3 regions of the Pseudomonas sp. H3_C08 genome follow, and region 2 is predicted to be linked to each of the others. Evidence: predicted binding sites of a transcription regulator. Region 2 holds the regulator's gene; each other region holds the start of a gene.
The links. The regulator FliA, encoded in region 2, starts transcription of late flagellar genes. The targets are predictions, from matches to a motif close to CTAAAGTTTNNNNNNNNNNNGCCGNTAA.
Positions count from the first base shown of each region.

Region 1: AB4N74_RS18415 (chemotaxis protein CheW) is a predicted target of FliA. The motif match lies at 1,520-1,547, and genes of this name have one in related genera.
Region 3: AB4N74_RS17730 (flagellar protein MotY) is a predicted target of FliA. The motif match lies at 2,580-2,607, and genes of this name have one in related genera.

Region 1 is NZ_CP162803.1:4,043,628-4,047,908, forward strand. Features, by position in the region: gene norR (nitric oxide reductase transcriptional regulator NorR) at 1-1,284, shown strand, start outside; gene AB4N74_RS18415 (chemotaxis protein CheW) at 1,611-2,513, shown strand; gene AB4N74_RS18420 (GNAT family N-acetyltransferase) at 2,541-2,999, shown strand; gene AB4N74_RS18425 (hypothetical protein) at 3,145-3,471, shown strand; gene AB4N74_RS18430 (YkgJ family cysteine cluster protein) at 3,555-4,281, shown strand, end outside.
Region 2 is NZ_CP162803.1:536,933-541,213, reverse strand. Features, by position in the region: gene AB4N74_RS02580 (protein phosphatase CheZ) at 4-792, opposite strand; gene AB4N74_RS02575 (chemotaxis response regulator CheY) at 811-1,182, opposite strand; gene fliA (RNA polymerase sigma factor FliA) at 1,349-2,089, opposite strand; gene fleN (flagellar synthesis regulator FleN) at 2,086-2,916, opposite strand; gene flhF (flagellar biosynthesis protein FlhF) at 3,033-4,281, opposite strand, start outside.
Region 3 is NZ_CP162803.1:3,876,914-3,881,194, reverse strand. Features, by position in the region: gene AB4N74_RS17745 (peroxiredoxin) at 112-714, shown strand; gene rnt (ribonuclease T) at 793-1,470, opposite strand; gene pyrC (dihydroorotase) at 1,467-2,513, opposite strand; gene AB4N74_RS17730 (flagellar protein MotY) at 2,674-3,582, shown strand; gene AB4N74_RS17725 (argininosuccinate synthase) at 3,712-4,281, shown strand, end outside.

The DNA.
Region 1 (4,281 bases), 3.0 Mb from region 2:
GACAGCGACTTGCCCGATCCTTATGACGGTCTCGTCGACGGACTCGACGAGCATCTGGAGGTTCACGATTGCCTCGGCTGCCCTTTATTTGTCGATGAAAAACTCTGGGGCCTGATCACCCTCGACGCTCTCGACCCCGAGCGTTTCGAACCGATCGAACTCGACGCCCTGCAAGCCTTCGCCAGCCTCGCCTCGGCCACGGTCAACGCCGCCGAACGCATTCAACGCCTGGCCAATCGCGTAGAAGACGAGCACCAGCGCGCCGAGGTTTATCGTCAGGCCAGCGGCCAGCAGAACCGCGAAATGATCGGCCAGAGCAAGGCGCTGAAAAAACTGGTGGAGGAAATCAATCTGGTCGGCGGCAGCGATCTGACGGTGTTGATTACCGGGGAAACCGGCGTCGGCAAAGAACTGGTCGCCCAAGCGATTCACGCCGCCTCGCCCCGTGCCGAAAAACCAATCATCAGCCTCAACTGCGCCGCCCTGCCCGACACGCTGGTAGAAAGCGAACTGTTCGGCCACGTGCGCGGTGCCTTCACCGGCGCCACCAGCGATCGACGCGGCAAGTTCGAACTGGCCAATGGCGGCACGCTGTTTCTCGATGAGGTCGGCGAGTTATCGCTGACCGTGCAGGCGAAATTATTGCGCGTTTTGCAGAGCGGTCAGTTGCAGCGTTTGGGGTCGGACAAGGAGCATCAGGTCGATGTGCGTCTGATTGCAGCGACCAACCGCGACCTCGCCGAAGAAGTGCGCAGCGGTCGCTATCGTGCCGACTTCTACCATCGCCTCAGCGTCTACCCGTTGCGCGTGCCGGCGCTGCGTGATCGTGGCCGCGATGTGTTGTTGCTCAGTGGTTTCTTCCTCGAACAGAACCGCTCGCGCATGGGCCTCAACAGCCTGCGCCTGAACAGCGACGCCCAGGAAGCACTGCTCGCCTACACTTGGCCGGGCAACGTGCGAGAGCTGGAACACTTGATCGGGCGCAGTGCGTTGAAGGCGCTGGGCAACTGCAAGGTGCGGCCGAAGATTCTCAGTTTGAGCGCGGCGGATCTGGATTTGCCGCGCGAGGTTGTGGATAACTCGGTTGAAGCGGTTGCCGGAGTTGTGGCTGAGATGCCGCTGATCAGCGGGGATCTGCGCAGTGCGACCGAGCAGTATCAGCGGCGCTTGATCAGTGCGGCGCTGGAACGTAATCAGGATAACTGGGCGAGTGCGGCGCGGGAGTTGGGGCTGGATAGAGCCAACCTCAGTCGCATGGCCAAACGGCTGGGGATGAAAGGCTAAAAGCACACCCTCACCCTAGCCCTCTCCCGGAGGGAGAGGGGACCGACCCGGGGATGCTTAAGAAACACGCAGACCTGAATCTGCTTTACCGAATCCATAATCGACTCGGTCATTCAGGTCGATGTACAACGCCAGACACCTCGGTCGGCCCCCTCTACCTCTGGGAGAGGGCTGGGGTGAGGGACAGTGATAGAGAGAACAGCGATCAACTCAAGCCGACCACCCGACAACTAACCTAAAGCCCACCCCTTTAACGCCGATAACCCGGCATCAATAGTTTTTGGCGATTTGCACCCTCGCCCACCACCTTTCCACAGAAGGTTCATATGTCCTCCACCAAAGCCCGCGCAGACTCACTTTCGCTTCTGCTGTTTACCTTGCGCAGCGGCAAGCTGATGGCGATCAACCTGCTGAAAGTCAGTGAAATCATCCCCTGCCCGCCGCTGACCAAGCTGCCGGAGTCGCACCCGCACGTGAAAGGCATCGCCACCCTGCGCGGTGCTTCGCTGTCGGTGATCGACCTCAGCCGCGCCATCGGCGAACGCCCGCTGGAAGACCCGAACGGCGGCTGCCTGATCGTCACCGACGTCAGCCGCTCCAAGCAGGGCCTGCATGTACAAGCGGTGAGCAAAATCGTCCACTGCCTGACCACCGACATCAAACCGCCTCCGTTCGGTTCCGGCGGCTCGCGTGCCTACATCACCGGCGTGACATCGGTGGACGGCACGCTGGTGCAGGTGCTGGATATCGAAAAGGTTATCCACAGCATCGCCCCGGCGCAGATCGAAATGGCCCCGACCGACCTGACCATGGAAGACGCCGAGGTGCTCGGCAACGCACGCATCCTGGTGGTCGACGACAGCCAGGTGGCGCTGCAGCAATCGGTGCACACCCTGCGCAACCTCGGCCTGCAATGCCACACCGCACGCAGCGCCAAGGAAGCCATCGACTGCCTGCTCGACCTGCAAGGCACGGCGCAGCAGATCAACCTGATCGTCTCCGACATCGAAATGTCCGAGATGGACGGCTACGCCTTCACCCGTACCCTGCGCGAGACTCCGGACTTCGCCCATTTGTACGTGCTGCTGCACACCTCGCTCGACAGCGCGATGAACAGCGAAAAAGCGCGTCTGGCCGGGGCGAACGGTGTACTGACCAAGTTCTCCTCTCCAGAACTGACCCTCTGCCTGATCGAAGCGGCCAAACACGTCGCCGCACACGGGCACTAAGTCTTGGCCCAGAGGTATTGTTTTTTGATGCGGCGCGATCTGAGCAAGGACGCGCCGGATGCGGTTTGGCCTCAAGGCATTGAACTGTGCACGTACTCCGTCGAACTGGCGGCCGATGTGCATGACTTGATGCAACTCGGCTACCGCGAAGGTGGCGGCCGAGTGCCGGCGCTGGACGTTTGGCAGCAGCAGTTCGAAACCGATCCTGAATACGATCCGAGCCTGTGTTTGATTGCCCGTGATGGCGAAGGCGTGGTCGGCGTGGCGCAATGCTGGACCAGCTCGTATATCAAAAATCTGGTGGTGCATCCGCGCATGCAGGGCCGAGGATTAGGCCGGGCGTTGCTGTTCAATGCATTCAAGGTGTTTCAGCAGCGCCGGGAAGGGTTTGTTGATCTGAAAGTGCTGGAGGACAACCAGCGGGCGCAGCGCTTGTATGAAAGTGCCGGGATGTATGTGGTCCGCCGCGAGCTGGTGCCGGACTGATCGACCGTCTTCGCGAGCAGGCTCGCTCCCACCCTGGAATGCTTTTCAAACGGTGGGAGCGAGCCTGCTCGCGAAGAGGCCAGCACAGGCAACTTCCCTTCTCAGGCAGACTCAAACCTTGGCCACCCACGACCAAGGATTCCCCATGAAAGCCATCACCTTAAGCCTGCTCTGCCTCACCGCCCTCGCCTCCCAGGCGCACGCCTCCAGCCCCGACGCCTGGGCCGCCTACGACAAAACCGTGCTCGCCAGTTGCACCAAGGCCAGCGGCTTGAAAAACGCCAAACCGGTCGGCACCCCCGCACAATTCGATGACCGCGTCGGCTACACCGCCGTGTTGCTGCAAGGCCAATACCCACAAAAACACATGAAAGGTCAGCAAGGCACCGAACTGTGTCTGTACAACAAACAGTCGAAAACCGCCTTCGTCAGCGAGTGGGATTCGATCCGCCCGCCCGTTAAAACCAAGTGAATGGCGCATAACTTGCTTCGATCCAGTTCTGTGCGGTGGTTTTCCGCCACCGTTTCACACCCTGATTGAAGACAGATCGCTCAATGAATACGACGTTTTCCTGCGTAGGCTGCGGCAAATGCTGCACCGATCACCATGTCCCGCTGACCCTCACCGAAGCCCGCATGTGGGCGGCGGATGGCGGTCAGGTGATCGTGCTGGTCGAGGCATTTCTCGGTAATGGCCTGGGTTTGCCGGCGCAGCAGCGGGAACATGCCGAACGGCGCTCAGCGCTCGTTCGCAGCGGCGCGGCAGACGCCCATGTGGCGATCACTTTCGCCGCGTACAACGTCGGCCCCTGTCGGAATCTTGACGAAGACAAGTTGTGCCGGATCTACGAGCGACGGCCGTTGGTGTGCCGCATTTATCCGGCAGAAATCAATCCGCATATCCCGCTCAACCCTGCCGCCAAGGATTGTCCGCCGGAGTCCTGGCAACAGGGGCCGGTGTTGATTGCCGGCGGTGAGTTGGTGGATCAGGAACTGGTGGAGTTGATTCAGCGCTCGCGCCAGGCCGATCGGGATGACATCGGCATCAAGGACGCGATTTGCGCGATGCTCGGGATTCGCACCACAGCGCTGAAGGGAGACGGGTTTACTGCGTACTTGCCGAATATGAGTGCTTTTGCTTCGGTGATTGATCAGGTCACCGCGCAACCGCTGACGACGACTCCGAGTGAGTGGGTGTTTCATGTGTCCGGGGATGATGTGGCCGGGCAAGTGCTGGCGGCCGGGGCACAGGTGGTGACTGAGCCGGCGCAGACGTATGCGT
Region 2 (4,281 bases):
ACTCTAGAATCCGAGGCTGGATAACAAATCGTCCACATCGTCCTGACCGGACACAACGTCTTCTCGTTTATCGGCATGAATCTGCGGACCTTCACCCTGCGAGAGATGTTTTTGTGGATCTTTTTCTGCAAGCATCGCGGCGCGGTCATGTTCGATGCCCGCAAAGCGGTCGACCTGACTGGCCATGAGCACGAGTTTGAGCAAATTGCTTTCGACTTCGGTGACCAGTTGGGTCACACGCTTGATCACCTGACCGGTCAGGTCCTGGTAATCCTGGGCCAGCAGGATGTCGTTGAGATTGCTCGACACCGCACGGTTGTCCGTGCTGCTGCGTGACAGAAAACCGTCGACCCGGCGCGCCAGCTCGCGGAACTCTTCAGCCCCGACCTCGCGACGCATGAAGCGACCCCAATCGGCGCTCAAGGTCTGCGCTTCATCAGCCAGACTGTTGACCACCGGCGTGGCGCTTTCCACCAGATCCATGGTGCGGTTGGCCGCGGCTTCTGTCAGCTTGACCACATAGCCCAGACGTTCGGTGGCGTCGGTGATTTGCGACACTTCCTCGGCCTGCGGCATGTTCGGATCGATCTGGAAGTTGACGATCGCACTGTGCAGTTCACGTGTGAGCTTGCCGACTTCCTGGTACAGGCCACGGTCACGGGTCTGATTGAGCTCATGGATCAGTTGCACAGCGTCGCCGAACCTGCCTTTTTCAAGGCTTTCGACCAGTTCGACCGCGTGTTTTTTCAGGGTCGACTCGAAATCGCCCTGTGAAGATTCGTTATGCTCCATAGCTCCCCCGCGCGTTCATCAGCCGATGCGTTCGAAAATCTTCTCGATTTTGTCTTTCAACGCCTGAGCCGTGAAAGGTTTGACTACGTAGCCGTTTACACCAGCCTGAGCGGCTTCAATGATCTGCTCGCGCTTGGCTTCTGCAGTCACCATCAGCACTGGCAGGTGCTTGAGTTTTTCATCGGCACGCACGTGACGCAGCAGGTCGATACCGGTCATGCCCGGCATGTTCCAGTCCGTTACCAGAAAGTCGATGCTTCCGCTGTTGAGCACTGGAATGGCAGTCACGCCATCGTCAGCCTCGACGGTGTTGGTGAACCCAAGATCACGCAGCAGGTTCTTGATGATCCGCCGCATCGTTGAGAAGTCATCAACGATGAGGATTTTCATGTCTTTGTTCAATTCGACCTCCAAGCAGTCTTAAACGCGCCCAGCACCTGGACGCGCCACTTCAATCAATCGGCGCAGCACTCGAAGACTGTCTGGAGCACAACAGAGCAAGACCGGTGCCGTTCATCACCGCACCAGCCTCGTTCGCAGTGTCCCCACACTGCCTTCAGCGCGCTCGCCACTCCCCCAAACGCCCCCGCAAACGGGCCGCGCACTGGCTGTGTAACTGGCTGACCCGCGATTCACTGACGCCAAGGACTTCACCGATCTCCTTGAGGTTCAGCTCTTCGTCGTAGTACAGCGCCAACACCAGTCGCTCACGCTCCGGCAAATTGGCAATCGCGTCCGCCAACGCAGCCTGGAAACGTTCATCTTCCAGATCGCGTGACGGCTCCATATGAGCACTCGCGCCATCCTCGTGCAGCCCTTCGTGTTCGCCGTCCTGCAACAGGTCGTCGAAACTGAACAGGCGACTGCCCAAGGTGTCATTCAAAATCCCGTAGTAATCGTCGAGACTCAATTGGAGTTCGGCCGCAACCTCGTGATCTTTAGCATCACGGCCGGTTTTAGCTTCAATTGAGCGAATCGCGTCGCTGACCATACGGGTATTGCGGTGAACCGAGCGTGGCGCCCAGTCCCCTTTGCGCACTTCGTCGAGCATCGCGCCGCGGATTCGTATGCCCGCGTACGTTTCGAAACTGGCGCCTTTGCTGGCGTCGTATTTGGTCGAGACTTCAAGCAGGCCGATCATCCCGGCCTGGATCAGGTCTTCGACCTGCACACTCGCCGGCAAGCGCGCCAGCAAGTGGTAGGCAATGCGTTTGACCAGTGGCGCGTAACGCTCGATCAGCTCGTACTGCGCGTCACGTGCCGACTTCTTGTAGTAGTTCATACCGCTTGCGGTCATAGCACGGGCCCTGCCGTTTGCTGCACGAGGCGCTCGACGAAAAACTCAAGGTGGCCACGCGGGTTGGCGGGCAGCGGCCAGGTGTCGACCTTCTGCGCGATCGCCTTGAACGCCAGCGCGCACTTGGAACGCGGAAAGGCTTCGTACACCGCGCGCTGCTTCTGCACCGCTTTACGCACGCTTTCGTCGTAAGGCACGGCGCCGACGTATTGTAGGGCCACGTCAAGGAAGCGATCCGTGACCTTGGTCAACTTGGCGAACAGGTTGCGCCCTTCCTGCGGGCTCTGCGCCATGTTGGCGAGGACGCGGAAGCGGTTCATGCCGTAATCGCGGTTGAGCAGTTTGATCAGCGCGTAGGCGTCAGTGATCGAGGTCGGCTCATCGCAGACCACCAGCAACACTTCTTGCGCGGCGCGAACAAAACTGACTACCGAGTCACCAATACCCGCAGCGGTATCGATCACCAGTACATCGAGATTGTCACCGATGTCGCTGAACGCCTGAATCAGGCCGGCATGTTGCGCCGGGCTCAGGTGCACCATGCTCTGGGTGCCGGACGCCGCCGGCACGATGCGAATGCCACCAGGGCCTTGCAACAGCACGTCGCGCAGCTCGCACCGGCCTTCGATGACGTCGGCCAGCGTGCGTTTAGGGGTCAGCCCCAACAATACGTCAACGTTCGCCAGACCCAGGTCGGCGTCCAGCAGCATGACCCGACGGCCAAGCTCTGCCAGCGCCAGCGACAAGTTCACTGACACGTTAGTCTTGCCGACGCCACCTTTGCCGCCGGTCACCGCGATCACCTGTACGGGATGCATGCTGCCCATGTTATTTCTTTACCTTGTCTTGCATAGACGGAGGCCACATTACTGGCTGCGCGTTCACAACCGGAACAATGCATGGCAGACCATCGATGTAGGTACAAAAACTGTTCATGAATACCTCAGCCTACCTGCTTGGTCGGGCTGTGATAGATATCAGCGAACATGTCAGCCATGGCTTCTTCGCTGGGTTCTTCCTGCATTTGCACGCTGACGGCGCGGCTGACCAGTTGATGACGGCGCGGCAGATGCAAATCATCCGGAATCCGTGGGCCATCGGTCAGGTACGCGACCGGCAATTCATGACTGATCGCCAGGCTCAACACTTCGCCAAGGCTGGCCGTTTCATCCAGTTTAGTCAGGATGCAGCCGGCAAGCCCGCAACGCTTGTAACTGTGATAAGCGGCGGTTAGAACCTGTTTCTGGCTGGTGGTTGCCAAGACCAGATAATTTTTTGAACGAATGCCACGCCCGGCCAGACTTTCCAGCTGCATGCGCAGGGCCGGATCGCTGGCTTGCAGGCCGGCAGTATCGATCAATACCACGCGTTTGCGCAGCAGTGGATCCAGCGCTTGCACCAGCGATTGGCCCGGATCGACGTGGGTCACTGGCACATTGAGAATGCGGCCCAGCGTCTTCAGTTGCTCCTGAGCGCCGATACGGAAACTGTCCATGCTCACCAGCGCGACATTCTGCGCGCCGTATTTCAGCACATAACGCGCGGCCAGCTTGGCGAGTGTAGTGGTCTTGCCCATGCCGGCAGGACCGACCATGGCAATGATACCGCCCTCTTCCAGTGGCTCGACTTCCGGTACGGCAATCATCCGGGCCAGATGCGCGAGCAGCATGCGCCAGGCCTGACGCGGTTCTTCGATATCAGTGATCATCGCCAGCAGATCGCGCGACAACGGGCCGGACAGGCCGATACGTTGCAGACGGCGATACAGGTTGGCTTGCGCCGGACGGCTGCCTTGCAGCTGATTCCAGGCCAGGGTGCCGAGCTGAACTTCCATCAGCTCGCGCAGGCTGTTCAATTCAAAGCGCATCGAATCCAGTGCACGCGGATCGACACCGCCGGAGGACTGCGCAGGTGCCGGGGCCGGACGCGCAGGAGCGGCGTAAGTCGGCTCGCTCAGCGGTTCAGCGGCGGTCAGCGGCAGGCCGGCCGTCAACGGCAACCCGGCAAAGATCTGGCGATTGCTGTTGCCGTCGGCTTCGCCACGCAGGCTCAACTCGGCCTGGGCGGTGACGATGCGCGACTGGGTCTTGCGCAGCTCGTCCTCGAGTTCCATGTTCGGAACCCGTGGCGCCAGCGCCGACAATTTGTAATCCAGTGCCGCCGTCAGCTCGACGCCGCCGGCAATGCGGCGG
Region 3 (4,281 bases), 3.2 Mb from region 2:
AGTGTATGATGGTCGGCCCTTGCGAAGGGGGTTCGTGTCACAGGGCTGTCGCCTGAGGGTGGCAGGCTGGCGCGGACCCTGAACTTCAAGTTTTTACACCAGGAGATATCAATGAGCGTACTCGTAGGCAAACAAGCCCCTGACTTCACCGTCCCGGCCGTACTCGGCAATGGCGAGATCGTTGACAGCTTCACCCTGTCCTCGGCCATCAAAGGCAAATACGGCCTGGTGTTCTTCTACCCACTGGACTTCACCTTCGTCTGCCCGTCCGAGCTGATCGCTCTGGACAACCGCATGGCCGACTTCAAGGCTCGCAATGTTGAAGTGATCGCTGTGTCGATCGACTCGCACTTCACTCACAACGCATGGCGCAACACCCCAGTAAACAATGGCGGCATCGGCCAGGTGAAATACACCATGGCTGCCGACATGAAGCACGACATCGCCAAGGCTTACGACGTTGAATCCGAAGGTGGCGTGGCTTTCCGTGGCGCGTTCCTGATCGACGACAAAGGCGTTGTCCGTTCGCAGATCATCAACGACCTGCCGCTGGGCCGTAACATGGAAGAGCTGATCCGTCTGGTCGACGCTCTGCAATTCCACGAAGAGCACGGCGAAGTCTGCCCTGCCAACTGGAAAAAAGGCGACAAAGGCATGAACGCTTCGCCAGAAGGCGTTGCGGCTTACCTGACCGAGAACGCTGCAGCCCTGTAAGGCGCAACGTCGAGGTACAAAAAAACCGGCCCACGTGGCCGGTTTTTTTATGCGCGGGATTCACCCGACAACCATCAATCAGTCGTCGAAGTCTTCCCAGCCGCCCATCTGTTTCCAGCGGTTGACGATGCCGCAGAACAGCTCAGCGGTTTTCTCGGTGTCATAACGCGCCGAGTGCGCCTCACGACCGTCGAAATCGATGTCGGCGGCCTGGCAGGCTTTCGCCAGTACGGTTTGACCGTATGCCAGACCAGCCAACGTCGCAGTGTCGAAACTGGAGAACGGGTGGAACGGGTTGCGTTTCATGTCCAGACGCGCAACGGCTGCGTTCAGGAAGCCAAGGTCGAAGCTGCTGTTGTGCCCGACCAGAATCGCGCGCTTGCAGCCATTGGCCTTCAGCGCCTTGCGAATGCCACGGAAGATGTCGGTCAGCGCGGTTTCTTCGCTGACAGCCATGCGCAGTGGATGGTCCAGCTTGATTCCGGTGAACTCCAGCGCTGCTGCTTCGATGTTGGCGCCTTCGAAAGGCTCAACACGGAAGAAGTAGGTGTGATCCGGGTATACAAAACCCTTTTCATCCATGGCGATGGTGGTCGCAGCAATCTCCAGCAACGCATCGGTGGCCGAGTTGAAGCCGCCGGTTTCTACGTCAACGACAACCGGCAGGTAGCCGCGAAAGCGTGCTGCCATCGGGTGGCGGGAACCGCCACCACCACTTTGACCGTCCAGTTCGTCGTCGAAATGGTCTTCACTCACGCGTGTTCCTCCAGCAGGCGCCAGCGCAGTTTTTCACCGGCGCGCAGCGGGATAACGGTCAGCTCGCCAAACGGCAGGCTGGTCGGGGCGGTCCATTCTTCACGAACCAGGGTGATGCGATCGGTGTTCGCCGGCAGGCCGTAGAAACGCGGGCCGTTGAGGCTGGCGAAGGCTTCGAGTTTGTCCAGCGCATTACGCTGTTCGAAGGCTTCGGCGTACATCTCGATGGCGGCGTACGCGGTGTAGCAGCCGGCACAGCCGCAAGCGGCTTCCTTGGCGTGCTGGGCGTGCGGCGCCGAGTCGGTGCCGAGGAAGAACTTCGCGCTGCCACTGGTGGCGGCGTCGAGCAGGGCTTCCTGGTGCGTATTGCGCTTGAGGATCGGCAGGCAATAGAAGTGCGGCCGAATCCCGCCCACCAGCATGTGGTTGCGGTTGTACAGCAGGTGATGCGCGGTGATGGTCGCGCCTACGTTGGCCGAAGCCTCGTTGACGAACTGCACGGCGTCACCGGTGGTGATGTGTTCAAACACCACTTTCAGCGTCGGGAAGCGCTCGACCACGCGGCGCATGTGCTCGTCGATGAAGATCTTTTCGCGGTCGAACACATCGACGTCGCCACGGGTGACTTCACCGTGGATCAGCAACGGCATGCCGACTTCGGCCATGGCTTCCAGTGCCGGGAAGATCTTGTCGATGCTGGTTACCCCGGAATCGGAGTTGGTGGTCGCGCCGGCCGGGTACAGCTTGGCTGCGTGCACAAAACCACTCGCCTTGGCTTCACGAATTTCTTCGGGCTGGGTGCGGTCGGTGAGGTACAGCACCATCAGCGGTTCGAAGCGACTGCCGGCCGGGCGGGCAGCGAGAATCCGCTGGCGATAGCCGTCGGCTTCAGCGGCGTTGCGCACCGGTGGTACCAGGTTGGGCATGATGATGGCGCGGCCAAAAGTGCGCGCAACATCGGCAACGGTATTGGTCAACACGGCACCATCGCGAAGATGAATGTGCCAGTCGTCGGGACGCAGCAGGGTCAGGCGGTCGGGCATGAGGGGATTCCAGGCGGGTCAAACTGAGGCGAATGCTACCGGAAAAGACTCTTGCAGGCACTCGCTATCAAGTTTTGCCGGAACCTTCCGATATCCCGTAGGTATGCCGTAAACATAGTGTGAATCGGTCTTTGTGTTTCAGAAGCCAATGGAGCCTCCCGTGCGCCAGCGTTATTTAGCCTTGCTCAGTGTGTTTGCCAGCCTTCCGGCGATGGCGCTCACGTACCAGACCCGTCTGGAGAACATTGAGTGGACGGTCGCCGGCGACAAGTTCGAATGTCGTCTGACCCAACCGATCACTGATTTCGGCTCGGGTGAGTTCGTGCGCAAGGCCGGCGAGCAGGCGATATTCCGTCTGAACGCCTACAACGCCATGCTCGGCGGCGGCTCTGCAACGTTGCTGGCAGCGGCTGCGCCTTGGCAGCCGGGCCGTGGTGACATCAATCTGGGCTCTGTGCGGCTCGGCAGCGGCAACGTCTTGTTCAGCAGTTCGCAGTCCCAGGCCGGCGGTTTGATCAGTGGCCTGCTGGACGGTCGCAGCCCGGTCGTACGGCGCGCTTCAGGCGATGGCCGTGTCTCTGAAGTACGCCTGTTGCCGGTCAAGTTCAGCAAAGCCTTCAATGATTACCAGACATGTGTGGCGAAATTGCTGCCGCAGAATTTCGACCAGATCAAACAGTCGCAGATCGGCTTCCCCGGCGAAGGCGTTGACCTGGATCCCGCCGCTAAAGCCAAGCTGCAAGTGATGCTCGAATACATGAAGGCCGATCCGACGGTCAATCACATCGAACTCGACGGCCATTCCGACAACAGCGGTAATCGCCTGACCAACCGTGAACTGTCGCGCCGCCGCGCGCTGGCGGTGGTCGACTTCTTCAAGGCCAACGGCATTCAGGAATCGCAGATCACCGTGCGTTTCCATGGCGAGCAATATCCCATTGTGCCGAACACCAACGCGGCCAATCGCGCGAAGAACCGTCGGGTCAATGTCAAACTGGCGCGCGTGGCGCCGGTCGTGGCTCCGGCACCGCAAGCGAGCACGCCAGCCAATACTGCGGCGACTTCCTGACCCGCCGGTCATCGTCGCGCTCTCGACAGATTCTGTCGCTTTGTCGTCTTAAGCTGTCGCGCCTCTGTAAATTATTGCGTTTGGGCGGTAGACTCCTCGGCTTTCCGTAGAACCCCGTGGAGTGATGGCATGGCGGACGTAAACAAGGTCGTTCTGGCGTATTCCGGCGGCCTGGACACTTCGGTGATCCTCAAGTGGCTGCAGGATACTTATAACTGTGAAGTGGTGACCTTCACCGCTGATCTCGGTCAAGGCGAAGAGGTCGAGCCGGCCCGCGCCAAGGCTCAGGCCATGGGCGTCAAAGAAATCTACATCGACGACCTGCGCGAAGAGTTCGTGCGTGATTTCGTGTTCCCGATGTTCCGCGCCAACACCGTTTACGAAGGCGAGTACCTGCTGGGTACTTCCATCGCGCGTCCGCTGATCGCCAAACGTCTGATCGAAATCGCCAACGAAACCGGCGCTGACGCCATTTCCCATGGCGCCACCGGCAAGGGTAACGACCAGGTGCGTTTCGAACTGGGTGCCTACGCGCTCAAGCCAGGCGTGAAAGTGATCGCGCCTTGGCGCGAGTGGGACCTGCTGTCCCGCGAGAAGCTGATGGACTACGCCGAGAAGCACGCGATCCCGATCGAGCGTCACGGCAAGAAGAAGTCCCCGTACTCGATGGACGCCAACCTGCTGCACATCTCCTATGAA